Regions from separate parts of the Thalassotalea crassostreae genome, predicted to be linked through region 3. Evidence: predicted binding sites of a transcription regulator. Region 3 holds the regulator's gene; each other region holds the start of a gene.

Region 1 (8,510 bases), 1.7 Mb from region 3:
ACCACTGTTTGAAAGCTATTTAGTACCAACGGTTGCTGCTCCTGGTGTACAAATCTATGCTGCCGATAACAATACTAACAATTCAGTAATTCAGCTATCGGGTACATCAATGGCTAGCCCCCACGTTGCCGGCGCACTTGCGCTCATTGCCGGTTTAAAACCAGAGTGGACGCCAGCGCAAGCACAATCGGCTCTAATGCTAACCGCTGATGCAGGTGTTTTTAGGTTAGTTTTAAATGAAGTGACAAACCAATACTCAAAACAAGCGACCACAGTTTTCGACCGTGGCACCGGCTCAATTGTAATTGATAGAGCGTTAAATGCCCCACTAACCATGGATGAGACTATTGAAAATTATATCGATGCTGATCCAAGTAACAACGGTAAGCCACAGCAATTAAACCTACCCGCCCTCGTTGCTAAAGATTGCTTAATTGAATGTACCTGGCAGCGCACATTCACGGCAACTAATAACAGTCAATTTAACCTCTCCATCGACAGTGAAGATGGCTTATTAGTTACGGCTAATCCAAGTCAATTTAGCTTATCTGCTGGGGAAACTGTTAGCATTGAATTTTCGGCAAAGATTGATTCAAATTATCAAGGTGGTTATCAAGAAAGTACGATAACCATCGACAATAACGACAACTTTTCTTCATTATCGCTGCCGGTTATGGCATCGTTTAAACGTGGTAAGTACCCACAAGATATTGAGATAATCGCGAATTCAAATATTGGTTCAGAAAACATTGAAAACGTGGTTACTGTTGGTGTAGACAACATAGTAGTAACGCCTTTTGCGTTATCAAAAATCAATCAAACTCAATTACAATTACAACGTGATGACAGTGATTTTAGTAACTTTCCATACAATGTGATTAATGATGAAGGTAGTTTTTATAGTGTGCCATTTGGCATTAGTTGGGAGTCTAGATTTTTCTCCGCCAAAATAATCTCAACAACGTCGCCAGACATTGATCTGTATGTCGCATTTGATGCCAACCTTAACGGTAAGGTTGATGCTTACGAGTTTTCAGAATTACTTTGTGAAAGTGCCAATTATGGCTCCGATGAAGCTTGTGTTATCGATTACCCTGCTTACGGCAATTATGTATTGCTTGTGCATAATTACGGCGATTATGACACTGCGACAGGCGACTTAGACGATGTCGAAATAGAGTTTTATAGTATTGCGCCGAACAACAACATGGTTAATGCCTATGTAAATAACGATATTCTAGATCTACAAGATATAGGTTTAGTACTTGATTGGGATGCAGAAATGGAAAAAGGTAGTGAATACATAACCGCTATCGATTTAGCCTCTGCCGCTGATACTAGTGAAGATATTGCCTATATCCCTGTTCGTATAAAACGCTCTTTTCAATCGATTAGTGTCTATAATGCCGCTAGTACTATCGGCGGAGAAATATTAACCCTAACGATTAATGTTGATGGTAACGATACCGATACGGCGCAACTTTATGACATCCGTATTGACTTACCTGAAAGCTTGAATCTATTAACTAGCAGTCACAACGCTGAATTTGCGAACGGTAAGCTTAATTTAAGTCTTGAGTTACCAGCTAACAGTGATGCTCAAACCGTTACGATTGATTTAAATACTAATGCCGTTACCTATGACGAAATGATCGATTTATCATTAACTTATCGTTTAGATGCGGGTAATGAACAGACATTAAATTTTTCTACCATCAGTATTAAGGGCAAGCCCGTTGCATTAATCAATGACAGTGAATCATTTTTTAGAACAGCGGTTGAAGGTTCACAAATTACCCTGTCTGGTTTAGCGAGTTTTAATCCAAGCGCAGTGAGTAATTTAACTTATCAATGGCGACAAATTTCTGGCCCTAACTTAAGCATCGCCAGTAATAACAGCGAACTGCAATTAAGCTTACCTGAAGTTAATGCCGATGAAACCGTCGTTATTGAATTAACAGTTTATCAAAATGGTGTTGAATCTGTTGCTACTGCAACCATAGACATAGAAAATAAAAAGTCGAGCTCTGGCGGTGGTAATTTGTTCTGGTTATTGGTAATTCTCAGCTTAGGTTTAGTACGAAAAAGACTAGATTACATTCGTTAAATTCACTTATAAAATGCTGTATAAAAAAGCCACGGTAACTAAAAATCAGTTACCGTGGCTTTTTAAATTCCAGTGTTATTTTTACAAGTGCATTAGTAAAGGTACAGAAAGCCCTATGCTTATTTCGGTTCAGAAAATAAGCTTTTCAAGCTTTCGGCAAAACCTAACAATTTTTCTTTAGTAGAGCGTTTAACTTCAACCTCGACAGTGCCCATAACCACTTTACCTTTTATCGTTATTGTCGGCGCTTGTCGATTTGCCACACTTGGTGATTTATTTTCAACACTGCTCATCACGCTATATATTTTTGACACCACATTAACGTTTTCAGGAATATAAATTGTATCTGTACCAAGCACACAATTAATATTTATGGTGACGTTTTGGTGCTGAAATATTGCATCGGTAAAATCTAATGTCGTTGACCCTAAGACGTCGACAACAGTAATTTCTTTAGGCACTAACCATTTACCACTTCGTTCATTCGAGCCAAGAATGCTTCTTAGCTTAACTTCTTCGTCACTAATATGGTGGCTATAGTTTGGCGTAAATTGAGATTCTTTTTCACTTTGATATTGATTATCTGTTTTTAACGGTAAGTCCTCAACTAAAGCAACAATTTCATAAGCATCATCACTTTGCATCGCCTTATCCAGTCGATGTTCAAATGCTTCTGCAGATATAACTTGACGGCTGTAATTATAAATTAATCGATCTACAGTCTCGTCTCTTACTTGTTCAATTGGGCGGTCTTCTAGTTTTACGTCCACAATATGCACCTTTTATTAATAACAATTTTTATAGTTTCTTTATAACTTTCATAGAAGCAATATCCTTGCCAATAAAAAATACACTAATATTTCAACAACTTATAAAAACAAAAAATATGGTATTAGTTAATTTAACCAAATATTAACAAAGTTAGTAAAAAAAAACCGCCTAAATTGGCGGTTTCTAATTGATGACTAAGCGTTGCTTGTTAAATACGTTTACGTCGCAATGCCGTTAATACAAATAACATAAAACTTGCAAAACCTAGTGAACCGCCACCTGAACTGCTCTCACGCTCTTCTTCAGGTAAAAGGTTAACCGTGACAATTTTGGCACCATTTAACTGCGGTGCAGCAAGTACGACAGTAAAAGACGTCTGCTCTGTTTCATCTTCGACTTTATGCTTATTAATGCTAATTGTTTTGGTTGTTTCACCAGCGTCAAACTTAACGCTGCCTTTGGTATTCGCATAGTGAGTTCCAGCAATTGCAGTGCCATCTACAGTTTCATATAAAACCGTAATTTCACCAATATCGCCATCATTACGTTCTAATGTAATAGACGCTTGCGACGCATGATAATCTACATTTATTGTTTCAGTGGTCACGGCGACAAAGCCTGTTGCCGCTTCATCATCACCAATAATCACTTGCGTAGATTTGATATCGCCATCCACATCACTAACAATTTGTACGGTAAAACTGCGTTCTGTTGCGTTTTGACGTTTATCAGATACAAGCTCTACTTCAATAAACTTTTCGGTTTCACCATCGCTAAACACGATAAAGCCATCATCGCCGTTATAGTCACTACCTTTACGAGCACTGCCGTCGATAAGTGCATAACGGATCATTTGACTGCCTTCAAAGTCGCCACTGCGGATCACTTTGATAGTAGCAATACCACTTTCTTCACTTACAGTAACCGCGCTTGCTTCAAAGTTAAATGAACCCGGTTTACCAGTATCATTATCAATGATCAAAATTTGCGATCTGGTGTTAGGTGCTATATCGAGGCGCTTAGGTAAACCTAACGCTAATTCGACTGTACCATTTTCACGATAGATGTCATTATCTAGAATACGAACATCAACACTAGCTTCGCTTTCACCTGGTGCAAACTCTACTCTTTTAAAGCCTTCAGTGAAGTCTTCGCCAGCAATCGCCGATAGATTATTGTTTCCTTGCAATACCGATAATTCAACGCTTGCACTTTCTAATAGTTCGCCTTCACGAATTAGAGTAACCGTAGCTTTCATTTCATTTTCGTCAGCAATAATAATGCCTGATTTAAAACTCACTGTAGCCGTTGCTGCTGGTCTTTCACCATTATCAACAACGGAAGGTAAATTATTTTGCAACGAAATCACATTATTGTTTTTCTCATCACCACATGCTTGTCCTTTATAGGTAACATTAGGAGAAGAGATAACTGGTAATGGTAAGTTATCTACCGTTAAATTTTGATTAAAAATTGTCGGTACAGTGCCACATCGAGACGCATAGGCATAGTCTGACACACCACCAAAATCAGTCTTTTTGTTTTCAGGTAAAAACGGGTTGTTCTCGTAATAAGCACGATTCGGTCGAGCAAAACCATGGTATAAAAACTGCGGGATCAAATTCAAATTACGACATGTATGTCGAGTGCCATTCAATATACTACCGTATAAGATATCAGCACGCTCTTCTTCGTCATCATAAACGTATGCAGGTTGACCGATATCATCAAGTTTATATTCATTACGACGACTACCACAAGAGCCGCCTGCATAAAATCCGGCATGAAAGTCAGCGCCAAAATCACGTAAATAATCACGCATCGCTTCGGCACCGTCCATGTCACCAAACATATATTCCCAACCACTGGCTAAATATGTTTTTGGTGCATCGTCTAGTTCTTCTTCAGTCAAAAAACGATCATCTTGACGTTCGATATACACAGGATTTAAGTAAAAGCCAGAGCCACTATTATCTAAAACATCTTGAAGCATATAGTGGAAATATAAAATTGATGCTCGCGTTCCCATCGGTTTATAACGACCGGCTACATAATGGGTGTAGGTATAGCCCATATCGATAACGGTAGAGTTTTCAGGCGTAGCAGGTACAGGTAATTGGCCATTAACAAGAATATCGCCTTTGTTAGGAATTCTGATACTACTGATAAACCAACCTGGTCCACCAATTTCTACAGTGTCTATTAAGCTATAACTATCATCTCCATTACTCACATCACCAAACCAACTGGTTTCGGTGCCACGAATAAAGCGCATGAAATTACCTTGTTCATTTTCACCGTATAAATGTAATAAGCCATAGTGTGTCTCGATGCGAGTGGTAAATTCAAAACTGTTACCATCGACAGTAAAACTTAATGTGGTATTACCTGACTCAATATGTTCATTAAGAAATTCATAGGTAACATCAAGCAGTTTAATATTGTCTTTGCTGTTTTCAGCGTTATCGTCTGAATTAGCGTTATCAATCTCTAAGGTTTCACCTGAACTTAAGTTGCTCAATACGTCATATGATGATTGGTCATAGGTTAGCGCATTAAAACCTTGCTCAGTATTTGTATTTTCGGTATTGGCATTCGCTGTACTTAACGAAGTCGCTAGTGCTACGGATAAAGCAATACCTGATAATTTTATTAATTTCATATTTTTCTCCAGAGTTGGGCAGCGACTGACACTGCCCAATTGCCTTAACCGTTAACTTTGCGAAATCTAAAACCAGCTAGCGCTAGCAATAATAAGAAACCAAAACTACCACCAGATGAGCCACTATCGTCATCGGCATTGGCTTCAACTTCGCTTTCTGTTTCATCATCAGGTCTTAAGGTACTGCATTCGTCAGCGCTGTAACCTGATTTTGCAATAACCCTAACATCAATATCTTTTGTCGCGACATCGCTGTTGTTATGCATATCGGCGATTTCGACAGTAACGGTTGTGTCACCAGTGAAACTACAAGCAGCATCAATCGTTAACATTGCTCCTGGTTCATTACCGTCAACAGAAACATTTAAGTGATCTGCATACGCATTCACGCTATTTGCTGTTAGGTTAGAATCTGCATAGTAAACCGGCATAGTCACAGTACTGCCCTGCTCTACAATCACTTGATTAAAGTCAGCAATGGTAATTTGGCTAGGTACCGAAATAGTGTAATCAGTAATAACGGTTGACGAAGCAATTTGCTTTTCAATTTCAATATTGAGATCTTTACCGGCGGTATCATCATCAACTCGAACCCAGAAGATAAATGAACTTTCACTGTAATCTGGACCATAGTAGTCATAACACACAACCAAATCGTCATATAAAACTTCTTCAATATTGTTGTAAGCAAAAAACTCTCTTCTTGGCGGGTTAATTAAGCCAAAGAAGTGTCTATCAGAGTCAAGACCTTGCATACCAATCGCATCATTACGTTGGAAGTTATCCAAAGGAGGTAACATATCTAGGTTATCGTAAGCGAACATTACTTCATAAGCGCCAGCCTTATAGCTGTGTTCGATATCAAACCATGCTTGGAAGTCCATACTATCACCGTAGTCTTGGTCGCCTTGCACTGTGTATGCGTTATCCCACTCAACAAGAAGCTTCCACTCAATACCATCAGCAAATACCGCCATCGTCATACCTTCAACAGTATTGATACTTTCGTTAGGAAGTAAATCTCTAGTCGACTTAAGATCAACGGTTTGATTGTATCGAATACCCTTCCTAAACAATGGCGCAAGTAGTACTTCATTAAATGGATATACTGTTGGACCAAAATATTTAGTGTCTTCAGTCATACCATAACCTGCAGAAATATAACCGCTTGGTGAAACTTTAAATTCAGTGTGACTTCGAGGTCCGTCATACAAGTTTAAATCGTAATTACGTTGACTATCAAAATTGAATAGTTGCTCAAGGTCGACATAGGTATCTTCGCCAAACATAGTTCTACCGTAAGCTGGATTTAGGTTAATAATATCGACATATCCACCTTCTGTTGATGTGCCATTCGCGTAATTACCAACAGCTGGCGTTCGACACTGTGCATCGTAGTTATGGGTGCCGTTTAACACATATGGATGATTCGAATTCTTCGGATCTTCCGGATTAATGTTTGTACTTTGAATATAACCTTTACCTAAACGATGAGTATTAGGCTGGTATAGACTTAACGACATACCTTCGCCATTTTCAGACTCAGCGTATCCGGTTACAAAACGCACATCACCGCTAATTGCGTTGCGCACGTATGTTACGCCTTCAGGCAAGTTAACATTAACGTTTACCGCACGATCGTAACCTGAATGGTTTGCCGCAACATCTAATTCAACTTTTACATAACTTCCTGGTGAAGCTGAAAAAGCATTCTCTTGGGTTTCAATTTTATTAGTACGATTGAAAGTAACACTTACCGGCTCTTCCTTACGGTACAAACGAATTGGCACTGAGCCCATGTCGGCAGAAGTCGCATATTCATTCGAGTATAGCTCTGCTAATGCGTAGCTTACTTCATGTTCTTTTGTATCTATGCTGTATACCAAGTCCATCTGCAATATATCCTGTGCAGGATTCGCTGTTTCTGGTGCATCCAAAATTAAGTTTGGTGACGCATCAGCGCTTACGACAGAAATTGCATAGTCATAAGTATCTTTCAGCCAATCTATTCCGAATGGCGCAAGATCATTGGTATTTTGCATTAACACCCAGTACTTACCAGGTTGTGGATCTACGATGTAACAGAAGTTTTCTAAGTTTTCAGCAACCGAAGCACAGGTGATTTCTTGTAATGGATTAATTCGGCCTGGTTCAACGATATCGCGACCAACAACCATCATTAATGTACCTGAGTGCACACGTAATTCAGCAGATGTGTGAGCGTTAGTTGATACCTTACGAATGGTATCGACAACTAACATCTTAGTGTCTTCTGGCACATCTACCCAAACAAGTTTAATTGAAGGGTCATTATGTGCAGTCTCAAAGTCAAAGTTACGTCGAGATTGATCGAGGTTTAGCTCAGTACGACCAATCCAAGTTTGTCCATAGCCAGTAGATGCTTGTAACTCAGTCACACCAAAAGATGACGTCGCTAATTCTCCATTTTCATCAGTATCGATATACGACGTATTGTTTTGATGATAAAGCTTAGTGCTTAGTTCATCTGTTGACATCGCCGGCATACTTAAATCAATCGGATAACGCCCTACTGTTGATGTTGATTCCGCTTTCACTAATGTTGGTAATGTGTCCGTATCTAGTGATACACCCACAGGTAATCTCAGTGTTGGAATCGATGGGTCAGTTGCAACAATTTCTACTTCACCACCGGTAAAGCCAGAGCCGTCTATTACGTACTGGTATTGACTTTGAGCAATTGCACGGTCAATTTTCGCAGTAAACATAACAGTTACCGTTTCGCCTGCGTCTAATGTGAAGCTATCGATTGAAGATTCAATTTCAACTGCCGATTCAAATTTATCAATGTTAATTGACCAGCTACCAGAGCGTTTTGCTTTAAATGTACGTAACCAAGTACAAGTTTCAGGACAACTACCATCAAACATGTATGGCATATTTAATTGACGCGCATCGCCACCAGCACTTGGGTTAGCAGCCAGCATCTTG
Region 2 (8,510 bases), 1.2 Mb from region 3:
TTTATGGTCATAAATATCTGCGATATCAACTTGGCACAAACGGTTGGTAGAATAGTTGCGCCACATTTCCGCTAAAACACCAATTTCTAGGCCCCAGTCACTTGGAATGCGCAAATCATTTAGCACATCAATTCTAAACGAGAATTCACCTGCTAAGGCGTAACGGTAACTGTCGAGGTAATCGAGATAATCGCTATTATCCACTTGCTGTTTTAACGATCGAACCAATGGCGTTACTAATAACCTACTCACTCGACCGTTTAGAGTGTCATTGGCAATCCTAGAATAGAAACCTTTACAAAATTCGTAGTTAAACTTCGGATTGGCGACTGGGTAGATAAGGCGAGCGAGTAAGTCTCGCTTATAAGTTAAAATGTCACAATCGTGCAAAGCGATTGATTCAACCTCATTGCAGGCGAGGGTATAACCAAAGCAATACCAAACGTTTCGGCCTTTACCCATTTGATTTGGTGCTAACCCAAGAGCCTTTAGCTTTGCATCTATCGCTTTTAATCTTGGACCGTCGTTCCATAAAATACGGTGCTTTTGAGGAAGCTTACTAAAAAATTGCAGGGCATGGCGATATTCATCTTCAGTAGCGCGGTCGAGTCCTATGGTTATTTGCGATAAATAAGGCACTTTTGCAAGTTCTTCAACGATGTTAGGCAGTGCTTTTGTTTGTAGCTCAGAATAAAGAGATGGCAGCACTAACCCCATCGGTCGCTTTTCACTAAATTCGAGTAGTTCTTTTTCCACTACCTCAACAGGTCTTTTAGTTAAGTTATGCAATGTGGTGATGATGCCGTTTTGATAAAAATCACTCATGGTTCTCTCCTAATTTACCGGTTCTAATAAAGACATGACTGAATCGTTCCAGCCTTCTGGTCCAATATATTTCGAGCGGATCAAGTGTTTATGTTCACTAATAATTAATCTTTCGTGAGTAGGCGATTTAATGACGATGGCAATGTCAGCACAGTTGAGCATGTCCTTATCATTATCACCATCGCCCAATGCGATTAGTTTTTGTGATGTGTTATGAAAGCGTTGATATAGCGATTTTAAAAACATCAAGGGCTTTGATTTATCACTTTTTCCTTGCACATGGACAAAGCGACCGCCTCTAATGGCATTTAAACCAAATAGACTAATAAGCTTTTTAAAGTTAGATAACTGCTCTTCTGTTCCAAGCCAATTGATTGGCTCTGAGAACTGTCGCTCTTGAGCTTGAATAGCTTGTGTTAACGTCAAGCCTGTTAACTTGGCAAGTTCATGGCTTGAGTATTGTGAGAATCCTTTAAACTCGAAGTCGTGACTGCTTTTAAAGGTGACTAATCGAGATAAAATTTCATTGCGGTTTAAGCCAAATTTAAACAGCCAGTAGTCACCAGCGTCATAACAAGGGACACTCTCGTCTTCGATTGTCGGGAAATAGTCCTTTGGAATATATAAGGCTGAACCATTTTCAATGATAAAAGGGTGGATGATATCTAATTGCTTACAAAGTTTCTCTGTTTCGCTAAATGTTTTACTGGTATTAAAAATGATAGGAATGTTTTGTTCATCACAATACTCAAGTGCGGGAACCGCTTTGTTATATTTGTAAGTGTGATGATCTAGTAAAGTGCCGTCGAGATCTGTGCTTATGATAAATTGACTATCCAAAATTAACCCCTATTCATTATAATTAAGGTAACAGTTGCAACAACCGTGCCCTAACTTAAGTTACTGATATTTAAGTGATAATGGTGCGTTGGCGTTGTTGGGAAGTTGTTTATAGGGAATTGTGCGCACTATTTTGGTGCAAAAAAATAATGATGACGATTGAAGGGTATGTATCGAAATAGGGAGGTTTTTGTTGCAGGTGTTAGATGACCCAAATAAAAATACCAAGAAACAGAGAACTGTTTCTTGGTATCTAGTCATTTATATGACAGTCAGTATTTAACTGGTTGCTTTACTGTTCTTTAGTAGCTAATTTATGCCTGTTGTATCTGTATTAACTGTTCAGAAAGAACAAAGTCAAGAATACCGATGGCTGCTTTACGGCCTTCATCAACTGCGGTAACAACTAAGTCAGAGCCACGAACCATATCACCACCAGCAAAAATGTTTTGCTTGCTAGTTTGCATGGCAAAGCTTGAGTTTTCAGTAGCTATTACGCGACCTCTGTCATCAATTGATACACCAGCATCAATCATCCATTGTGGTGGGCTTGGTAGGAAGCCAAAAGCGATAACAACAGCATCAGCGTCCATCACAAATTCACTGCCAGCTACAGGTTGTGGAGAGCGGCGACCATTTGCGTCTGCTTCACCAAGTTCAGTTTTAACAAACTTAACGCCACAAGCATTACCATTTGCATCAATAGCAATGTCTAACGGCTGAATGTTAAATGCAAAGTTTACACCTTCTTCACCGGCGTTTTGGACTTCTCGTGGTGAACCAGGCATATTGCTTTTATCACGACGGTAAGCACAAGTTACATCTGTTGCACCTTGACGAATAGCGGTTCGAACACAATCCATCGCTGTATCACCACCACCTAAAACGACAACTTTTTTGTCTTTAAAGCTAGTAAACTTTTTCGCGTTTTCAGTGATGCCCATCTCGTTTTGAGTATTGGCAATCAAATAATCTAATGCATTATAAACACCAGTTGCACTTTCATTTTCAAAGCCACCGGTCATATCTGTGTACGTACCCAATGCAAGGAAGACGGCGTCATACTCATCGCTAATGTCACTAAAGCTTACATCTACGCCAACGTTAATATTGAGTTTAAATTCAATACCCATACCTTCGAAAATTTTACGACGACGGGCGATGACTTCTTTTTCAAGCTTAAATGATGGAATACCAAAAGTTAGAAGGCCACCGATTTCAGCTTGCTTGTCATAAACAACGGCTTTAACACCGTTACGGGTTAGCACGTCAGCACAGGCTAGACCCGCAGGTCCAGCGCCAATAACCGCGACTTTTTTACCGGTATCGATTACGTGTGATAAATCGGGTGTCCAACCTTGAGCAAAAGCAGTATCGGTAATGTACTTTTCAATATTACCGATAGTTACCGCGCCAAATTCATCATTTAGCGTACATGCTGATTCACATAGCCTATCTTGCGGGCAAACACGTCCACACATTTCTGGCAATGAATTAGTTTGATGGCACAGCTCAGCTGCTTCTAAAATCTTCCCTTCAGTAACTAATTCAAGCCATTGTGGAATATAGTTGTGAACAGGACATTTCCACTCGCAATATGGATTACCACAATCTAAACATCGGTCTGCTTGACCGGCACTTTGTTCGTTACTTAGCGGTTGATAAATCTCAACAAAATTTGCCTTACGAACATCAATTGCCTTCTTCGGAGGATCGATGCGCTTTACGTCAATAAATTGATAAACATTTTTACTCATACCAGCCTCCTACTGTGCCTGAACTCTAAGTTCTGCTGATGAACGACTACGATGGCCTAATAAGGTTTTCACATCTGTCGCTGTTGGTTTAATTAATTTGAACTTGCTGGCAAATTCACTAAAGTTTTCCAAAATATATTGCGCTCTTGGGCTGTTTGTTTGTTCTAGGTGATGATTGATAATACCGCGCAAATGCTCTTGGTGAATAGTTAAGTCAGTTAACTCAACAATCTCGATTGACTCACCATTAATGCACGAATCTAAATTATTATCTTCATCAAGTACGTAAGCAAAGCCGCCGGTCATACCTGCACCAAAGTTAAGACCAACCTTACCTAGGAAGGTAACGATACCACCAGTCATATATTCACAAGCATGATCACCTGCGCCTTCAATAACTGCATGACAACCTGAGTTACGTACCGCGAAACGCTCGCCTGCACAACCCGCTGCATATAAATGACCGCCAGTCGCGCCGTATAAACAGGTGTTACCCATAATCGGTGTAAGATGCGTTTGGTATGTGACACCTTTTGGTGGCATTATGTTGATAGTACCACCAGCCATACCTTTACCGACGTAATCGTTGGCATCACCAGTTAGGGTAATGTTTAAACCGCCAGCGTTAAAACAGGCAAATGATTGGCCCACAGTACCGGTTAAGTGCAAGTGAATCGGCGCAGACGCCATTCCTTGATTACCGTGCAATAAAGCAATTTGACCAGAGATTAATGCACCTACTGAACGATCAGTATTTTGTGTGCTGAAATGGAATTCACCACCAGACTTATTTGAGATAGCTGTTTGAGTTTCTTTCAATATCTTGTTGTTCAAAACCGCCTTATCAAATGGCTCATTACGTTCACTGTTAAATAATGCAGTGTCATCTGAAGCTTTAACAGGAGCGATAATAGATGATAAATCAAGTTTTTGCTGCTTAGCAGTTATACCTTGTAAAGGCTCTAACAAATCAGTGCGACCGATCAAGTCAGTAAGTTGCTTAACACCTAGCTCTGCCATAATCTCACGCACTTCTTGAGCGACAAAACGGAAGTAATTCATTACTTGTTCAGGTAAACCCTTAAAGTATTCATCACGCAATAATTGATCTTGAGTTGCAATGCCTGTTGCACAGTTGTTTAAGTGACAAATTCTTAAGAATTTACAACCTAAAGCGACCATAGGTGCGGTACCAAAACCGAAGCTTTCAGCTCCTAATATTGCTGCTTTCACAATATCAAGGCCAGTTTTTAAACCACCATCGACCTGTAATCTAACTTTATGACGTAAGCCATTTTCAACAAGTGCTTGATGAGCTTCGGCTAAACCGATTTCCCACGGACAACCTGCATATTTAACCGATGTTAATGGACTCGCACCAGTGCCACCGTCGTAACCAGAAATTGTAATGAAATCAGCGTAAGCTTTCGCGACACCAGAAGCAATAGTACCAACACCTGGGCCACTTACTAATTTAACTGAAACAATACATTTAGGATTGACTTGTTTTAAATCGAAAATTAGCTGGGCTAAATCTTCAATCGAATAAATATCATGATGTGGCGGTGGTGAAATTAAAGTTACACCTGGAACTGAATAGCGAAGTTTAGCAATCAATGGCGTAACTTTATCGCCTGGTAATTGTCCCCCTTCGCCAGGTTTTGCGCCTTGTGCCACCTTAATTTGTAGTACATCAGCATTGACTAAGTAATGTGGTGTAACGCCAAATCGACCAGATGCGATTTGTTTAATTCTTGAGTTTCTAACGGTACCGAAACGGCTTGCATCTTCGCCACCTTCTCCTGAATTTGAACTACCCCCAAGGTGATTCATTGCAATCGCCAGTGCTTCGTGTGCTTCAGGGCTTAATGCACCAATACTCATCGCTGCACTATCAAAACGTTTGTACATTTCACTGCTATCTTCAACATCATCAATATTGATGCCGTCAGTATCAGATTTTAAACCAATCAAGTCACGTAAAGTCGCAGCTGGACGAGTATTTACAGCATCTGCATAAACCTTGTAATCTGCATAAGTTCCTGTTTGCACAGAACGTTGTAGGCTAGACACCACATCTGGATTAAAGCAATGATATTCTTCACCGTGTACATATTTTAATAAACCACCGTGCGTCATTTTTTGATGTGGTAACCACGCTTTACGAGAAAGGTTAATCAGATCTTGTTCAATATCGCTAAAGTTACTACCTTGAATTCGACTAGGAATACCAGGGAAACACAATTCCATAATCTCTTGATTCAAACCGATAACTTCATATAAGCCGGCACATCGATAACTGGCGATAGTCGATATCCCCATTTTCGATAAAATCTTTAGTAAGCCTTTATTAATGGCGTTACGGTAATTTTGTAGTGCTTGTTTAGCTGGTACATCAATTTGTTTGTTTTCCACTAATACTTCGATGGTTTCATAAGCCATAAATGGATATATAGCAGTTGCACCTAAACCGAGTAATACAGCAAACTGATGTGGATCTCTTGCTGAGGCAGTTTCTACAACAATATTAGAATCACAACGTAAGTTAGAATCAACCAATCGTTTTTGCACTGCACCAACAGCCATAGCCGCAGGGATAGGTAATTTGTTCGGAGCAATATCGCGGTCGCTTAAAATTAGAATAACCGTTCCTTGCTCTCGAACCAGCTGTTCCGCTTCATTACATATGCGCATTACGGCTTCTTTCAAGCCTTCGCTAGGTAGGTAATTTAAGCTAATAGTGTCACTACGGTAATGTTCACTATCGAGTTCGCGCAATTGCTTAATACCTGTGTACATTAAGATAGGCGTATCAAATTGAATGCGATCAGCGTGACCTGTGGTCTCATTAAATACGTTATGCTCACGACCAATACAGGTACCCAATGACATAACGTAACGTTCACGTAATGGGTCAATAGGTGGGTTTGTCACTTGTGCAAATTGTTGGCGGAAATAATCAAACAGACTACGAGATTTACTCGATAATACCGCCATTGGCGTATCATCACCCATAGAGCCAGTCGCCTCTTGAGAGTTTTCAGCCATCGCCTTAATTACTTGTTGAATTTCTTCGTAAGAGAAATTAAACATCTTTTGATATTGCGCCATTTCTTGATCATCAAACACACGTTGACCAACCAGTTCAGCGTCAAGTTTTTCGAACGGTACTAAATGTCGAATATTACTATCGAGCCATTTTCGGTACGGATGACGTTTCTTTAATTCGTCATCAATATCTTTTGATTTTAAAAGTTCACCGGTATAGGTATCGACAGAAAGCATCTCACCAGGTCCCACTCGACCTTTTTCAATGACTTCATCTTCACCGTAATCCCAAATGCCAACTTCCGATGCTAGGGTAATAAAACCATCACGGGTACGAACATAACGAGCAGGGCGCAGACCATTTCGGTCCAAGTTACAGGCAACATGACGCCCATTCGTCATTACAATGCCGGCAGGACCATCCCAAGGTTCCATGTGCATAGAGTTAAATTCATAGAACGCTTTTAAGTCGTCATCCATCGCTGGGTTGTTCTGCCATGCCGGCGGCATTAATAAACGCATACCACGGTATAAATCCATACCACCGGCAAGGAATAGCTCTAACATGTTATCTAATGAGGAAGAGTCAGAGCCTGATTCATTTACAAACGGTGCTGCTTCGAGCAAATCTGGTATTAACGGAGTTTTGAAACGGTAAGTTCTTGCACGGCTCCATTGACGATTACCACTAATGGTATTGATTTCACCATTATGAGCTAAATAACGAAATGGTTGTGCTAAGTGCCATTGCGGAGATGTGTTTGTCGAGAAGCGCTGATGGAATACACAAATTGCTGATTGCATACGAATATCAGCTAAATCCAGATAAAAATTTGGTAAATCTTTAGGCATTACCAAGCCTTTATAAATCGTAACTAAACAAGATAAGCTAGCAATGTAAAACTTGCTGTCCTCAATTTTCTTTTCAGCACGGCGTCTTGCCATATATAAGCGGCGTTCAAAATCTTGATTGCGCCAGCCAGACGGGCAATTTACAAATAGGTGTTCAATTTTTGGTAAATTACCCTGAGCTATCGGACCTAACACGTTAGTATTTACAGGTACTTCGCGCCAGCCAACAACCTCTAATGTTTCTTGCTCTAGTTCGTTCTCAAGGATATTTCTAGTTACAGCTGCCAGTTCATCATCTTGGTTTAAAAAGATAGTACCTACAGCATATTTACTACTTAAAACCCAGTTTTTTTCGTCCGCAATAGCGCGAAAAAATCCATCAGGTTTTTGCATTAATAAACCACAACCGTCGCCTGTTTTACCGTCGGAGTTAATACCGCCACGGTGTTGCATACGATCAAGCGCAGAGATTGCCGTTTTTATTAACTTGTGGCTCTTCTCACCTTGCTGATGAGCGATTAAGCCGAAACCACAGTTATCTTTCTGAAAATTTGGGTCAAACAATTGCATTAACTAATTCCTCTTAAATCTCCCCGTGAACCTTTTATTGAAGAATGAAAATCATAAAATAATGAATAATTATCATGGTTTTTAACTAGGGGAATCATCTAACATAAAGATATGTGAATAAAAGGTCAACATAAATTAGAGTTTTTGCTCTTGTTATTTTATCTTGTTTTCAGCAGCGATGCCCAAAAGTAGTGCAATGCTAATTTCAATAGTCCTATATAAGACAATGGCTACAGAGATGTGTAATAAAAAGTGAAAGTTTTTAATTTTCACTACAAACAAGTAGGAATAAATTTTCTAAAAAAATGTAATTTTTAGTGATTACTTAATAATGCACATAATTTTCCAAATAAGTGAATAAAAGATCAGCTGGAATTATTAAAGACAGCTTTAATATGTACATAATTTTATATGGCTATTATGAGTCTATTTTTTGAATGAAAAAAAGACATTAAAAAACCGGCAATTTGAGTTACCGGCTTTTTAAAATAGGATTACAAGGTTGACGATAGGGGTAACTAAGGTTTGTAACCGTTTTCAACGCCTTTTGTCGTTACCGCTACTGCATCATGGGCATGCAATGATTCAAGGTGGTTTATTTTTACCCAAAAGTCATCG
Region 3 (8,510 bases):
AAATGCAATATTGTCAAAGACATTCATATCGGTAAACAGCGCACCAGACTGAAACAACATGCTCATTTTTTTACGAAGTTCGTAAAGTTTCGCACGAGATAACTGTGGGATGTCTTCACCTAAGAATAAGATCTCACCTTGACTCGGCTTTAATTGTCCACCGATTAATCTTAATAAGGTGGTTTTACCTATACCACTAGGTCCCATGATAGCTGTTACTTTTCCTTTCGGAATCGTTAAGCTTATATCATCATAGATACAGCGCTCTTCCCTGTAAAAACTTAAATTTTTAATTTCAACTATATTTTCCGACATAACGCCACATATTGAGAATAATTTTAATTATCATTTCGATAATAGCGCAGCAAGCTAGTTACTGCACCAAAAATAAGTAAGCATTTGTATATACGGCACAAAAAGTGACATTAATTGCTCAATAAATCAAAATCTCGTTTATTTATTGAACAAACAACAAATACTCGTATTAGTATAGATGGTTAAGACCCTTAAGTTCTGAAAAGTTCAAATAGGTTATTACCATTTTGTAAAATAATTAGAAAGAATTATAAAGCAGCTACGTATTTCGATACATAACTAACCCACCAAGTTGCTATAAAAATAACTTCTACGTTATAACAACTTGCGAATTATACTGCTTTATATCGTTTTAGAAATTGTACTTAGCAGTGTAAATGATAGCATCGTGGTAGGCTGCAGTTCCTAACTTATGATCGGCGTAACGATACTGTAAACCTGTGGTAACCGATTGACTAATATGCCACCAAAGCGCGACTGCGCCATTTTGACCGGTATCACTTAACGTGCCGACGCCATTGCTTCTAAATTGATCTTTCCGGCCAAACTCTGTTTCGTGCCATTGTGAGACAGTAAATTTTTGTTCAAACAATTGAAAATCATAACCTAACACCCAACCGCCCATATAACCGTTTGTGCCGGAACCAGCATAGGTTTGATTTTCAATGTGGACTCCTAAAAATGGCTTAATCCAAAAACCTGATTCAGTAAAGATATCGTAGCTAGCACCAATGACTAAGTTTTGATCGAAAAAACCTCCCGACGCTTCGGTAAAGCTATAAAAATGGGAATAAAGGTTCCAATTTGATTCACCGATATTGACTGCTATAGAGCCTTTCATTGCAATGCGAAAACCCGAAGTATCATTTGCTCCTTCTGTTCTACTATTTTCGGCATTCTCCAAATCAAAGAAACCATAAACATCGCCCCAATCAAACCCTGCGCCGCCTTCGACTTCCAAATAAATAAAATCTTCTTTTGGCCCACCAAGACCGCCAATATTGGGGTCAGTCCGATCTTCGGCTTTATCAGTCCAATCTAAGTAGTTAATAGATGCATCTGCAAAACCATAAAACTGTTCAGCTTGCGCATACGAACTCACCAACAATGTCGAAGTAACAAACGTAATTAATGCTGTTTTCATAAATAAACCCTGTATCGTCTTTATTGTTATTTATTAATGGAAATCATTTCGTATTTTAGTCAAAACAATTTCATGCCATACCCAAAAGCTTATTTCGTTTTCTAAGAATTGCCAATTTCACTGATATTTTTACACCAAAAAGCGATAAAAATGACTCACAAATCAGAAAAGTTGCAAGAATTCAGCAAAAACTGTAAGAATTTTTCAATAATTCTTTTAATTTAATGCATTTACGGCGACAATTTAAACTTAATGTTTTGGAGCTCTCAATGTTCATTGAAATTTTAATATTAATAATATCCCTTGCAGCATTAGTTTATAGTGCCGACAAATTTGTCTTTGGCGCGGCAGCAATAGCCAGAAATTTTGGTATTGCACCGATGATTATTGGCTTAACAATAGTTGCCATGGGCTCTTCGGCTCCAGAAATGATCGTCGCTGCGACAGCCGCGTTACAAGGGTCTTCTGATACGGCAATTGGTAACGCCATTGGCTCAAATATCACTAACATAGCTTTAGTGCTCGGTATCACCGCTTTATTCAAGCCACTTCTTGTTTCATCGATGACGCTGAAAAGAGAAATTCCAATTTTGCTGGTTATCACGTTAATTGCCAGCTATATGCTATTTGATTTAAATTTCACCTTTATTGAAGGGGTGATTTTGATGGTAGGTTTTGTTGCCTTCATCAGTATTTTATTACTCGTTTCACTCAAACAGCGTAAATCAAACAAAATCGACGATCCGATGATCCTTGAAGCGGAACAAGACATTCCTGAGAATGTAAAAACTGCCGCGGCAATGTTCTGGTTAACATTTGGCATTATTTTATTACCTCTTAGCGCTCACTTTTTAGTAGATTCTGCAACTTTTATAGCTAAAGCTTTCGGCATCAGCGACTTAGTCATAGGTTTAACAATCATAGCGATTGGCACCAGTCTTCCTGAGCTTGCTGCCAGTGTTATGAGTATTATTAAAAAAGAAGACGACCTAGCAATGGGTAATATTATTGGCTCAAATATCTTCAATATTCTTGCAGTCCTTGCACTACCTGCTTTAATTGCACCTGGCACAGTTGATAGTGAGGTCGCAAGTCGAGACGCTCCGTACATGATAGGCACAACCTTTTTACTATTTTTGTTATGTTTTAGTAGAAGTGGCCAGTTTAGAATTACGCGCATGAAAGGCGCAGTATTGTTTATTGGCTTTATTGCCTACCAATATCTAATATTTAGTCAGTAGAATGGCTAAGAGAGATTTTAATGCCAAACGCAGAACAATTTAAAAATAATGCCGCTAAGGTTATCGATATAGAACAACAAGCTGTTGCTAATTTACACAAGTATATAGATGACAGTTTTACCGATGCTTGCAAATTGATGTTTGAATGTCAGGGCAGAGTTATCGTAATAGGTATGGGTAAGTCTGGTCACGTTGGCGGTAAAATTGCGGCTACTCTTGCAAGCACTGGTACGCCTGCATTTTTTGTTCACCCTGGCGAAGCAAGTCATGGCGACCTAGGGATGGTAACTAAAGATGATGTGGTATTGGCAATTTCCAACTCTGGCGAAACCGGTGAGTTACTGCAGATAATTCCGGTAATCAAACGCATCGGGGCTAAATTAATTTCCATGTCAGGCAACACTGAGTCAACATTAGCACAGTTAGGTGATACCCATATTTGCATCGCCGTACCGCAAGAAGCATGCCCTTTAGGATTAGCGCCAACATCAAGCACAACAGCAACATTAGTTATGGGGGATGCTTTGGCCGTCGCACTACTTAATGCCAGAGGTTTTACTGCTGATGACTTTGCATTGTCACATCCCGGTGGGAGTTTGGGTAAACGTCTATTATTAAGACTGACCGATATCATGCATAGTGGTGAACGATTACCAGTTGTGAACGAAGCGGCGTTAATCAAAGACGCTTTAGTTGAAATGTCGAAAAAGGGGTTAGGTATGACTGCTATCGTCGACAATAATAGTATTTTAACTGGTTTATTTACCGATGGTGATTTAAGGCGTATTCTTGATGAACAAGTGAACATTCATCAAGATCCTATTAGTAGCGTTATGACTAAAAAACCTATTGTTGCCAAGCAGGAAATGCTTGCAGCTGAGGCATTAAAGGCGATGGAAGATAAAAGCATTAACGGACTCATTATTGTTGACAATAAACATCAACCAATTGGTGCAATGAATATGCATGATATTCTAAAAGCAGGAGTAATATAACTTGTCGAAAACATTGGTAAATACTCTCTATGGGCAAGTTCCAAGTGAAACGCTCAGCATTGCCAAAAACATAAAATTGCTAATCTGCGATATCGATGGCGTATTCTCCGACGGCCGAATTTACTTAGGTAACGATGGTGAAGAATTGAAAGCCTTTAATACCAAAGATGGTTTTGGCATTAAAGCACTCGGTGACAGCGGCGTCGAAGTAGCCGTTATAACTGGCAGAAAGTCTAATATTGTTGAAAACAGAATGCGCTCATTAAATGTGAAGCATATAGTACAAGGACAAGAGGATAAGTTGCCTTCATTGAAAAAAATTGCAACTCAATTAGAACTTAATGCCGAACAAATTGCCTATATAGGTGATGATGTTCCGGATTTACCTTGCATTAAGCATGTTGCTTTAGGCGTTGCCGTGAATGATGCTCATCCATTAGTAAAACAAGGGGCTGATTACAAAACTTTTAACAATGGCGGCTGCGGTGCTGTAAGAGAGTTAACCGATCTTATCATGCAAGCCCAAGGAACGCTTTTAGACGCGAAAGGTAGTAGTGTATGAGTCGATTGCATGGTATCTCTACCATAGTTTTTGTTATTGCGTTAGCCATTTATGGTTACATGCAATGGCAGCAATCGCAAATAACAGTACCTATAATAGTGAATGAAGAAATCTCTCCAGCATTTGTCGCAAAAAAATTAAGTACCAGTCAGTATGACGCCCAAGGTCAATTAGTTCATACAATTTATGCTGAGAACATGACTTATTTTAGTCAAGATAATCAAACCTTATTTGAGCAACCTCAATATACCATTTTTCCGAAAGACAATAAGCCAACATGGACCTTAAGTGCAAAAACAGGTTCATTAACAAAAGGCCATTTGCTTTCGTTAAACGACGATGTAAAACTTGTTTCCTCTGAAGAAAACGGTTTAGTCTCTGAAATTTATGGCCAGTCATTACTAATGGACTTTAACACTAACATTATCTCTACCGAGCAAACTATAATAATTAAAGGCAAAGACTTTAGAATGTATGGCAGCGGCTTAGAAGTAGATATCAATACAACTAAAATGACGTTAATTAATCATGAACAAACAATTTATAAAAAACATGAATCGTAAATTATCACTTTCATTATTCGCTTTGCTTACTGCAACTTTTGCAAACGCTGCAGAAGTTGATTTTACACAAGAAATTAAAATAGTCGCGAAAAAACAATCAAGCGACTTAAAAAACAAAATTGCTAGCTATATGGAGGATGTAAAAATCACCCAAGGAAGCTTAAATATAGAAGCCGATATAGTGCAAGTGAGCAATGATGCAAACAGTGAAAGCAAGACTTACATAGCTCGCGGTAAACCAGCAAAATTTAGTCAATTACTCGATGATGGACAAAAGATTGAACTACAAGCAAATGAAATAAGCTATTCACCTTCTTCGCAGATGATCATTATAAAAGGTAATGCAAAGGTCAGCCAAGAAGGTAGTATGGTGCAAGGCGATATTATCACCTACAACATTGCTACCGAACAACTAAGTGCTGAAAGTACTGAAGCGGTTACTACAATATTGAAACCGGAAGCTAAAAAAGCGGTTGATAAAAAAACCGAAGAAAAATTAGATAGCACAATCGAAAACAATCAATAAATAAATAAATAAATACATTAAGTGATAAAAGAAAGCGATGACAGCAACTTTAAAAGCAGAAAATTTAGCCAAAGCCTATAAAGGCCGAAAAGTGGTAAAAGATGTCAGCATAACAGTGAACGCTGGACAAGTTGTAGGGCTGTTAGGACCAAATGGTGCAGGTAAAACCACCTCGTTTTATATGATTGTTGGCCTAGTTCCTTCCGATGATGGCAAAGTAAGTTTAAATGGTGAAGATTTAACCCTGCAACCTATGCACGAAAGAGCTCGTCAAGGTATAGGTTATCTACCACAAGAAGCATCGATATTTCGGAAATTAAGTGTATTTGACAATATTATGGCGATATTACAAACCCGTAAAGATCTCGATGACGTTGGCCGTCAAGAAAAGTTAGAGTCATTGGTAGAAGAGTTTAATATTGGACATATTGTTGAAAACACAGGGCAAAGTTTGTCAGGCGGCGAGCGACGTCGTGTTGAAATCGCGCGCGCGCTAGCGGCCGATCCACAATTTATATTGCTCGACGAACCTTTCGCAGGTGTTGATCCTATATCGGTTGGCGATATAAAAAAAATAATTTTACACCTCAAAGCGAGGGGGATTGGCGTACTTATTACTGATCACAACGTTAGGGAAACTCTTGATGTCTGTGAGCATGCGTACATTGTAAGCCATGGAGAATTAATCGCGGAAGGCAATGCTGAACAGGTGCTTAGTAACCAACATGTTCGAGATGTATACCTAGGTGAAAAATTCACGCTATAGTTAGTAAAGTGATATTTAAGATATCAAAGTAATTTTAATTAAGTAATGCTCTCTTTTATAATTATTACAGCATTACTTTTCACGCATTAAATTTAATTTTTGACAATAGAGTCAATATTTAAATTAATTTGCATAAATATTTTTTGGAATTGTTTTTCGACAATGAGACCTAGTCTTCAGCTCCGAATGGGGCAACATTTAACCATGACACCGCAATTGCAGCAAGCAATCAAATTGCTGCAATTGTCTACTCTCGACCTGCAACAAGAAATCCAAGAAGCTCTTGATTCGAACCCACTTTTAGAAGTTGATGAAACTGGTTCGAATGAATCAGATAGTGAATCAGGTAATGAGTCCATTGAACAAATATCTTCCGCAGAAGCTAGCCTTGATGGCACTGAAGATGCAGCACCTAGCAGAGATGAAATTTCGACAACAGAAGCCTTAAATAAAACCGAAATCCCAGAAGACTTATCGGTCGACAGTACCTGGGAAGAAAGCTTTAGTGCGGGTACATCTAACACTGGTATAGCAGCCAGTTCCGATGATGATTACGTCTATCAAGGCGAAACCTCAGATTCCATTCAAGACCACCTATACTGGCAAATGGAGTTAACCCCATTTACCGACACTGATAAGACAATTGCGACTACCATTATCGACGCTATCGATGACAGCGGCTATTTAACAATCACTGTCGAAGACGTGTTAGAAAGTCTCGGCGATGAAGAAGTAGAATTAGATGAAGTTGAAGCAGTATTAAAACGTATTCATTTATTCGATCCTATTGGCGTTGGCGCGCAATCAATTGCAGATTGTTTACTCATTCAATTATCACAGTTTGATAAAGACACGCCACATTTAGACGACGCAAAGAACGTTATTGAAAATCATATTGATTTACTCGGTAATCGCGATTTTAGAACCATTATGCGCAAAACTAAGCTTAAAGAAGATGAGCTTAAAGAGGTCATGCGATTAATTCATACGTTAAACCCAAGACCAGGTGATGCGATAGCCAAAAGTGACGAACAATATGTCATTCCTGACGTCAGCGTATTTAAGAAAAATGGCCGGTGGACAGTAGAATTAAACCCAGACACAGCGCCAAAATTAGGCATTAATCAACAATACGCAGCACTGACTAAAAGCAAAACCTCAGAGAGTGATGGCCAATTTATTCGTACCCACTTGCAAGAAGCTAAGTGGTTTATCAAGTCACTATTAAGTAGAAATGAAACCTTATTGAAAGTATCAAACTGTATCGTACAAATGCAGCAAGCTTTTTTTGAGCATGGACCAGAAGCGATGCGTCCAATGGTGTTAAATGATATTGCAGAAGCTGTTGAAATGCATGAATCTACAATCTCACGAGTAACGACAAATAAGTATATGCATACACCTAGAGGTATTTTTGAGTTGAAATACTTTTTCTCTAGTCACGTAAGCACTGAAAGCGGCGGAGAATGTTCTTCTACAGCGATTAGAGCGTTAATTGGAAAATTGGTTGAAGCTGAAAAACCAAGCAAACCATTAAGCGACAGTAAGATAGCTCTATTATTGTCCGAGCAGGGAATTAACGTTGCAAGGCGAACTATTGCTAAATATAGAGAAGCATTAGGAATCCCGCCTTCGAATCAAAGAAAGAGCTTAATTTAAACCGATAAAATAAGGATACAGCTTATGCAAATTAATCTATCAGGTCACCATGTTGAAGTTACCGATTCTATGCGTTCATATGTGAATCAGAAATTTGAAAAATTGGAACGACATTTCGATCATATTAATAATGTGTATGTTGTATTGAAAGTTGAAAAACTGCAGCAAATTGCGGAAGCAACGATTCACTTAAATGGTGGTGAAATATTTGGCTCCGCAGACCATGAAGATATGTATGCAGCTATTGATAGTTTAATTGATAAACTTGATCGTCAAGTTTTAAAGCACAAGGCTAAATTGTCTAAACACTAATTATGAATTTAAGTAGTATTCTAACCCCCGAACGCACACTTTGTGGCGTTAGGGGAAATAGTAAAAAAAACGTTCTGGAACAAATCAGTAGAGTTGCTTCGACTAAAATTAAAAGTTGTGATGAGAAGGCTTTACTCAATAGTTTAATGACTCGTGAAAAGCTTAGTAGTACTGGTATCGGTAATGGAATAGCAATTCCACACGGTCGAATAGATAACTCAGAGCAACCTATCGCAGTTCTCGTTACCACCGAATCAGCTATCGCTTTTAACGCTATTGATGATAAAAAGGTTGATATATTTTTTGCCTTATTCGTTCCCGAAGACCATTGCCAACAGCACTTAGAGACTCTGGCGAGTATTGCTCGTTTGTTAAGTAACAAAGACATCAGTAAACAAGTTAGGCGTTGTGAAACTTCTACACAACT
Region 4 (8,510 bases), 1.7 Mb from region 3:
TTACCTACGCCATATTTTAGCTTTTCTTATGACGTGGATATACGGGAAGAAACCAATTCAAATAAGTGGAGTTTATGCTAACTACGTTACGTAGCATCGTTTTAAAATTCAACCAAGAAGTAGAGCTTGATAAAGCTTTGCAAACCTTGGCGAGTCAGGTCAAACAGGCTATGACTACGGATTGTTGCTCGGTGTATTTAGCAGATTATGAACAACAACATTTTTTACTTATGGCTTCTGATGGCCTAGCTAAAGCTTCATTTGGTCGAGTAGCTATTGGTTTCTCAGAAGGCTTAGTTGGTTTAGTTGGTCAACGCGAAGAACCAATTAATATTGCCGATGCCCATAATCACCCAAGGTTTAAACATGCACCTGAAGTGCAAGAAGAAGAATTCGAAGCATTCTTGGGCACACCAATCATTCATCAACGTAAAGTGTTAGGTATTATTTCTGTTCAGCAAAAACAGGCCCGACAATTTGATGAAACAGAAGAAGCGTTTCTGGTAACTTTAGCTGCGCAACTTGCGATTGCTTTCGCCTCAACCGAAACCAAAGGTGTACTAAGTAGAAGTCAACGTCAAAATAATCATCAGCAAATTAAGGGCATACCAGCTTCTCCTGGATTAGCCATCGGTAATTTTTATGTAAGCTACCCCAAAGCGCAATTAACTAGCGTTAGCGTGGCAAAGGTAAATGAACCGGATAGCCAAAATCGAATATTTCAACAAGCAGTTTTAAAAACGAAACGCGATTTAACTCAAATGAGTGAACGTATGCAAGGTACTATTCCTGAAGATGCACTCGACATTTTTGAAATGTACCGACATATGCTAGATACCGCCAGTTTAGGAAATGAGATCGTTGAGAAAATAAATCAGGGCTGGAATGCGGAAAGCGCATTAAAATTAGTCATTGATCAATACGTGATACAGTTTGAATCAGTTGACGATGTTTATATACGAGAACGTGCCACTGATATTAAAGACTTAGGTAATCGAGTGCTGTTTCATTTACAGCAACAAAATACTTTAAAAACTGATGTTCCTGGGAATATGATTTTAGTGGCAGAAGATGTTACTGCATCGTTACTAGCTGAATACCAACACAAAGGTTTAACGGCTATTGTATCGTTATCAGGATCAAATAATTCACATGCAGTAATTTTGGCTCGTGCACTAGGAATACCTGCAATAATGGGCGTAGGCTCGATGCCGCTTTCGAGTTTTCGCCACAAAACGGCCATCATAGATGGTTATTCTGGTGAAATATTTCTATCGCCAGATGAAGCTCTTTTAAATGAGTATCATCACCTCTCTCGCGAAGAAGATGAATTACAAGAAATAGTCAAAGAAGTAATCGATTTACCTGCGATTACTAAAGATGGAAAATCAATCGAATTGTTGTTAAACGCTGGTCTTAATGCAGAATTCGATAACTCAATGAAAAATGGCGCGATTGGCATTGGCCTTTATCGAACCGAAATCCCATTTATGGAACGTAGTTACTTTCCCTCTGAGCAAAAACAAATATCATGGTACAGCAAGGTATTGAAATCATTCCCTCGTCAACCTGTTGTAATGCGTACTTTAGATGTTGGCGGTGATAAAGCGTTGCCTTATTTTCCAATTACAGAAGACAATCCATTTTTGGGCTGGCGTGGTATTCGAATTACCTTAGATCACCCAGAAATATTTCTGGTGCAAGTTAGAGCGATGTTAAAGGCGAATAAGGATTTAGGTAACTTGGAAATTATGTTGCCTATGATTTCAGGAATACCAGAAGTTGAAGATGCCTTACGATTAATTGAACAAGCGTATTTTGAAGTAAGCTCTGAAGTTGATGAGCCAATATCTAAACCTAAAGTTGGTATCATGTTGGAAGTGCCGTCAGTGATTTTTCAGCTCAGTGAGCTTGCAAAAAAGGTGGATTTCTTTTCGGTTGGTTCCAATGATCTTACGCAATACTTACTAGCGGTAGATCGAAATAATTCAAGAGTAGCTTCACTGTATGATTCATACCACCCGGCTGTCCTTAGAGCGCTAAACTTGATAGCAGAAACGGCTCAGGCTGATTTAATTGAGTTGAGTTTGTGTGGCGAGCTTGCAAGTGAACCAGGTGGGGCCTTACTTTTATTAGCAATGGGCTATGATAAACTAAGTATGAACGCGCAAAATATTCCAAAAATAAAATGGGTATTGCGTCATATCGATTACAAGCAGGCTAAATTAATATTATCCCATTGTCTAATGTTAAAAACAGCTAAACAAGTCCATAATTACTTAAACGAACAGTTAGAGTTATTAGGATTAGGAGGCTTTGTTCGCGCTGGTAAATAAGGTTAATTGGCTAAACTTTATTACCGGTATTTATTAGTAAAACATTCATTGATTCGAACCTTTTCGTTTCGAACAATACACATTTACGTAATCAGAGTTCATTCTCAATGTTTTTATCGGTTTTTCTCATATGCATGGTGCTAGGCAGTTTAGTTGGTTTATTAGCCGGCCTGTTAGGTATCGGCGGTGGGTTAGTGATCGTTCCAGCGCTGGTCATTATTCTGCCTGCTGTTGGGGTAAATTCTGAAATAGTTATGCCAATAGCCTTGGCTTCTTCATTAGCATCGATTGTTGTCACTTCTGCCAGTGCTGCTTTTAATCACCACAAACTGGGTAATATTCCTTGGAAGATCACTAAGCATTTAATGATCTATGTTGCTTTGGGTGCCGTTATTGGCGCTAACCTTGCTGATCTTTTACCTGCCAAATTGTTAACATCAATATTTGCTTGTTTTGTTATTCTATTAGCAACCTATATGTTGTTGTCAATTCGACAGACTGTTCAGCGCGAACTTCCTTCTAGAAGGATATTAAAAGCGATCACAGGGGCTGCTGGAACAATGGCGAGTTTATTGGGGATCAGTGGCGGCGCGATACTCATTCCTTTTCTCTCTTATTGTGGTGTAAATTTATTGCATGCTATAGGTATTTCTACTGCTTGTGGTATGGTAGTATCGCTTTTCGGTAGTCTTGCATATATGATTGCAGGTATCGAGAACCCAATGCTTCCAGAGTGGAGTTTAGGGTACATCTATTGGCCTGCGGTACTTGGTATCGCTTCCACTTCGACTGTATTAGCACCTTATGGAGTTAAATTAGCCAGTCGTTTGCCAGTAAAAACAATAAAAAAAGTATTTGCTGCCTTTTTGATATTGGTAGCGTTAAAAATGATGATTTAAACCCGGTATTTTTATGACCTCTGATGCAATTATATTTCCTCAAATTAATCCTATAATCTTTGAAATTGGACCAATCGCATTGCGTTGGTACGGCTTAATGTATTTAGTTGGCTTTATTTTAGCGATGGTTATCGCTAATAAGGCTGCGGATAAAAGCAAAGGATTATGGAATAGAGAGCAAGTAAGTGATTTACTATTTTATGGTTTCCTTGGCGTGATCCTTGGTGGCCGTATTGGTTATGTCTTATTTTATAATTTTGACTATTTCCTGAGTGATCCAATTTACTTATTTAAAATTTGGACAGGCGGCATGTCGTTCCATGGTGGTTTGTTAGGTGTACTGACCGCGATTTTCCTTTTTGCTCGCAAAGAAAAGAAAACATTTTTACAAGTTGGCGATTTTGTAGCGCCTCTAGTACCGCTTGGGCTAGGAGCAGGGCGCATTGGTAACTTTATCAACGCTGAATTATGGGGAAGGGAAACTGATGTTTCTTGGGCAATGATCTTCCCAACTGATCCACTAGGATTGGCACGTCATCCGTCGCAGTTATATGAATTTTTCCTTGAAGGTATTGTCTTATTTGCGATTATCTATTTTGTTTGCCGAAAACCAAAGCCAACAGGTGTTGCTTCTGGATTATTCTTAGCGGGTTACGGCAGCTTCAGATTTATCGTAGAATTTTACCGGGAGCCTGATGCGCATTTAGGGTTTATATTTTCGTTTATTTCAATGGGACAAATTTTGTCGCTACCAATGATTATTGGTGGCGTAGCACTAATTATTTGGGCGATGAAAAAAGGCACAATAGAACAGAACAATAAGAGTAAAGCATAATGAAACAGTATTTAGATTTATGTCAGCGAATCATTGATGAAGGCAGTTGGGTAAGTAACGAGCGTACCGGCAAACGTTGTTTAACCTTAATTAATGCTGATTTAGAATATCAAGTAGGGAAGAACGAACTACCAATTATCACTACTCGAAAAAGTTTTTATAAAGCTGCTATAGCAGAGCTTCTTGGTTACATCAAAGGTTATGATAATGCTGCTGACTTTCGCGCTTTAGGTACTCCAACGTGGAATGCTAATGCTAACGAAAATGAGGCTTGGTTAAACAATCCACATCGTAAAGGTGAGGATGACATGGGACGTGTCTACGGCGTACAAGGACGAGCATGGGCGAAACCCGATGGTGGTAGTGTTGATCAGCTTAAGAAAGTTGTTGATAACCTAACTAAGGGCATAGATGACCGAGGTGAGATCATCAGCTTTTACAATCCAGGTGAGTTTCATATGGGCTGTTTGCGCCCTTGTATGTTCCAACATCAGTTTTCATTACTTGACGGGACTTTATACTTAAATAGCTACCAGCGCAGTTGCGACGTGCCGCTTGGATTGAATTTTAATCAAATTCAAGTATTTGCTTTCTTAGCAATAATGGCGCAAATCACAGGCCATAAAGCTGGCGTTGCCTATCACAAGATAGTGAACGCACATATTTATGAAGATCAGTTAGAACTAATGGAAAATGTTCAGTTAAAGCGTGAGCCATACCCTTCTCCACAGCTTCGTATTAACCCTAAAATTAGATCATTAGAAGACTTGGAAACTTGGGTAACGATGGATGATTTTGAAGTCATTGGCTACCAACACCATGATCCGATTCAATATCCGTTCTCGGTATAATAGTTCTTACACTGCTACTAAAAAGTTACCATAAGAAAAGGGCTGCAAATTGCAGCCCTTTTTTATGTCTTAAATTCCTAGCTCATTTAATGTTTATTTGAATAGCTTACTTAATTAATTTTCGGCGCTTTGCAGCTAAACCAAGAAGCCCGGCAGATAAAATAAGTAATGTGCTTGGTTCTGGAACTGATGTACAATCACCCACACACTGAGGTTCACCACCACCGTCGGTAGGGATATAGTAAAACGAAATATGGGAAACATTTTGCGGTTCACCATTTTTACTAAACATAGTATCCCAAGTGAAACTCGTTTGAGTATTATCAAGAAGGTAACCAATGAATCCTGACGGTAAGGTAGCAGCAGCATTGGCGCCTTTGAATACCGCCATTAACTTATAGTTTGTAATATCAAAGCCAAAAGAAATCATTCCTTTTTTACCGCTACCGTTTTTCTCGAGAAACTGCCATGTGTTCATACCAAAAAAGCCGTCTACATTAACTTGTAGTTCGTCTTTATCATCACCAGCGTTCATCTTGTCGTTGTTTTCACTACTAATCGCGCAGTCAGTGCTATTGCCAACGTACTTTAGTGGTTCATTTAATTGAGTATTACAATTAATTAAGGTGGCATAACTATTAAAACTAAATAAAGAGCACATCAATGTGAATAATACGGCGATAAATTTCATAATTTACTTACCTTTCCTGTGGAAAATTTACTATGTGTATAAGTAAGCAAAAATCATACCATTAAATAATATTGTTATAATACAAGGGCTTAATAAGAGGTGGTTAGATTGTTCGACCAGAGTTGTAAATATAACTGACACAGAAAGTTTTCGTAGTTAAGGAGGTGGATAATTCGTTATCTAATTAACTGTCAATCTGAGGACAAAAAAATACCGCAATTAAGCGGTATTTTAAAAAACTTGTTTTTAATGCAAAAGTTCTAATTAAAGAGCTTTGATTTTTGCATTTAAACGGCTCTTAACACGAGCAGCTTTGTTTTTGTGGATTAAACCTTTACTTGCGTAACGATCTAAAATTGGAGCAGCAACAGCGAACTCAGTAGTTGCAGCTTCTTTGTTACCCGCTTCAATTGCAGCGAAAACTTTTTTCAAGTAAGTACGCATCATAGAGCGGCGACTTGCATTGTGTTGGCGACGCTTCTCAGATTGGACAGCGCGCTTCTTAGCAGACTTTGAGTTAGCCAAGGTGAACTCCTAAAAATAAAATAATATAGCGATAATTTAAGGCGACGAAATATGCCTTTTTTTTCGGTTGTTGTCAAACCTTTTATCGAATTAATAAACAATATCTAATTATTTATCCCATTTGATGGTTTAAACCAGATCAATCAAGGGGTAGTATAATAACATTATTAATGGTTAAGAGCTAAAATTCTCGTATCATTAAGGCGAAAAACTACTAAAAGTTACGAAAAACTAACAAAAATAACAAAGGAGCAGCACTTTTTGAGCAAAAAATTGCTAAAGTCGGGATTGATCGTCAGCTTTATGACCTTAATTTCAAGGGTGTTAGGCCTAGTTCGAGATGTGGTTATCGCTGACAAAATAGGAACAAGCGCTGGCGCGGATGTTTTTTTCTTTGCTAATAAGATCCCTAACTTCCTTCGTCGACTGTTTGCTGAAGGCGCGTTCGCCCAGGCATTTGTTCCTGTATTAAGTGAATATCAAGCGAAAGATGAAGAAAATAATACCAATGAAACCCGTGAGCTAATTGCAAAAGTAAGCGGTACATTAGGTGTCATTGTTTCAATAGTGACTGCCTTTGGCGTTATTGCATCTCCAATTTTTGTCGCTCTATTTGGTTTTGGTTGGTTTGTAGATTGGCTCAATGACGGACCTGCAACAGAAAAATTTGAACTTGCCTCTATTTTATTGAAGATAACATTTCCTTATCTTTGGTTTATCAGCTTAACTGCGCTTGCCGGCGCGGTATTAAATACCCTAGGTAAATTTGGTGCTGCCGCTTTTACTCCTGTATTGCTTAATGTTTGTATTATTGGCGCCGCCATCTATTTATCGCCGATGTTTGAAGAAAGCGCTTTTGCCTTAGCGTGGGGGGTATTTTTAGGAGGCTTAACTCAGTTTTTATTCCAAATACCATTTTTAATTAAGGCTGGAGTACTAGTGAAGCCAAGTTGGGGATGGCATCACAGCGGCGTAAGCAAAATACGAAAGCTATTGATCCCTGCATTGTTTGGTGTTTCGGTTACTCAAATCAATTTGTTACTCGATACTTTGATTGCGAGTTTTCTAATTACAGGATCGATTAGTTGGCTATATTATGCCGATCGATTACTTGAGTTTCCATTGGGCCTTTTTGGTATCGGCATCGCAACAGTTATACTGCCGAGCTTATCGCGATTGCATTCTAAAAATAATCCCGAGCAATTTTCTTCAACACTCGATTGGGCGTTAAAAGTTGTCAGTTTATTAGGTTGGCCTGCGATGGTGGGCTTAATGGTGTTAGCTCAGCCAATTATTATGGTGCTATTTATGCGTGGTGAGTTTTCTCAGCATGATGTAATGCAAGTTTCATTTGCGCTTTATGCTTATCTGAGTGGTTTGTTAAGCTTTATGTTTATTAAAGTTTTGGCACCAGGCTATTACGCTCGTCAAGATACAAAAACACCCGTTAAAATTGGTATCATTGCCATGGTTGCCAATATGGCATTTAACCTTATATTGGCACCAATCTATGGTTATGTAGGATTGGCGATAGCAACCGCATTGTCAGCAACGTTAAATTGCTTCTTACTCTATCGAGGTTTGAATAAATTGGGCGTTTATCGATTATCGAAACAAACCGTTTCTGTGATAGTGCGATTGATTATTGCTGCTAGTGCGATGGCTGGCGTTATTTACAGTTTATCGCCAAGTTTTGAACAATGGTTGTTACTGTCTTTTTCAATGCAAGTGGGTCAACTTCTCATTCTGATTTTAGGTGGTATGGCAACCTATATCGTCAGCATTTTAGCGCTTGGTATTCGGCTTAAACACTTCGTAGCCAAATAGAAATAGTAGCGATAAGAAGCGGTAATTTTGTTTATTTTGAGCATACTGATTAATCAATCATTAAAAAACTTTATTAAATATGCTATTTGTTTCGCCAATTTGCTGATTATTGATTCACTCTGATATATAATTCGCCGGTTATTAATATAGGTTTTAGGGTTTCAATTAAAATGCAACTTATCAGAGGCATACACAATATACGCGAAAGCCATAAGGGTTGTGTGCTTACAATTGGAAATTTTGATGGTGTTCACCTTGGGCATCAACGAGTTATCAAAGAACTGATCAAAAAAGCAGACTCATTGAATTTAATCCCTGCGGTGATGGTTTTTGAACCGCAACCACAAGAGCTCTTTAACCCACAGATGGCACCTGCACGGTTGTCTCGATTGCGAGACAAGTACAGTTTGCTAAAACGTTTTGGTGTAAAGCGTTTAATTTGCGTTAATTTTAATCATGAATTTGCCAGTCAAAGCGCAGAGCAGTTCATCGAACGTTTAATGGTTCAACAACTAGACGTTAAACATCTAATTATTGGCGATGATT

What was found. Region 3 encodes sigma-54, which starts transcription at its own class of promoters, with help from an activator protein. Its sites were predicted from a motif close to GTTGGCACGNNNNTNGNNT; they were not measured.
Region 1: LT090_RS09855 (LiaF domain-containing protein) is a predicted target of sigma-54. The motif match lies at 2,932-2,950, and genes of this name have one in related genera.
Region 2: LT090_RS14040 (HAD-IIB family hydrolase) is a predicted target of sigma-54. The motif match lies at 1,700-1,718, and genes of this name have one in related genera.
Region 4: LT090_RS11845 (PEP-CTERM sorting domain-containing protein) is a predicted target of sigma-54. The motif match lies at 5,657-5,675, and genes of this name have one in related genera.

Annotation. Positions count from the first base shown of each region.
Region 1 is NZ_CP017689.1:2,272,422-2,280,931, forward strand. Features, by position in the region: gene LT090_RS09850 (S8 family serine peptidase) at 1-2,107, shown strand, start outside; gene LT090_RS09855 (LiaF domain-containing protein) at 2,227-2,877, opposite strand; gene LT090_RS09860 (Calx-beta domain-containing protein) at 3,087-5,540, opposite strand; gene LT090_RS09865 (S8 family serine peptidase) at 5,585-8,510, opposite strand, start outside.
Region 2 is NZ_CP017689.1:3,224,678-3,233,187, reverse strand. Features, by position in the region: gene LT090_RS14045 (glycosyltransferase family protein) at 1-825, opposite strand, end outside; gene LT090_RS14040 (HAD-IIB family hydrolase) at 835-1,665, opposite strand; gene LT090_RS14035 (FAD-dependent oxidoreductase) at 1,980-3,422, opposite strand; gene gltB (glutamate synthase large subunit) at 3,432-7,892, opposite strand; gene folE2 (GTP cyclohydrolase FolE2) at 8,411-8,510, opposite strand, start outside.
Region 3 is NZ_CP017689.1:562,991-571,500, reverse strand. Features, by position in the region: gene mlaF (phospholipid ABC transporter ATP-binding protein MlaF) at 1-315, opposite strand, end outside; gene LT090_RS02535 (outer membrane protein OmpK) at 668-1,459, opposite strand; gene LT090_RS02530 (calcium/sodium antiporter) at 1,729-2,700, shown strand; gene LT090_RS02525 (KpsF/GutQ family sugar-phosphate isomerase) at 2,721-3,695, shown strand; gene kdsC (3-deoxy-manno-octulosonate-8-phosphatase KdsC) at 3,709-4,257, shown strand; gene lptC (LPS export ABC transporter periplasmic protein LptC) at 4,254-4,820, shown strand; gene lptA (lipopolysaccharide transport periplasmic protein LptA) at 4,810-5,346, shown strand; gene lptB (LPS export ABC transporter ATP-binding protein) at 5,384-6,112, shown strand; gene LT090_RS02500 (RNA polymerase factor sigma-54) at 6,275-7,771, shown strand; gene hpf (ribosome hibernation promoting factor) at 7,796-8,083, shown strand; gene ptsN (PTS IIA-like nitrogen regulatory protein PtsN) at 8,086-8,510, shown strand, end outside.
Region 4 is NZ_CP017689.1:2,758,116-2,766,625, reverse strand. Features, by position in the region: gene ptsP (phosphoenolpyruvate--protein phosphotransferase) at 75-2,336, shown strand; gene LT090_RS11860 (sulfite exporter TauE/SafE family protein) at 2,444-3,235, shown strand; gene lgt (prolipoprotein diacylglyceryl transferase) at 3,249-4,070, shown strand; gene LT090_RS11850 (thymidylate synthase) at 4,070-4,921, shown strand; gene LT090_RS11845 (PEP-CTERM sorting domain-containing protein) at 5,028-5,612, opposite strand; gene rpsT (30S ribosomal protein S20) at 5,877-6,137, opposite strand; gene murJ (murein biosynthesis integral membrane protein MurJ) at 6,399-7,964, shown strand; gene ribF (bifunctional riboflavin kinase/FAD synthetase) at 8,135-8,510, shown strand, end outside.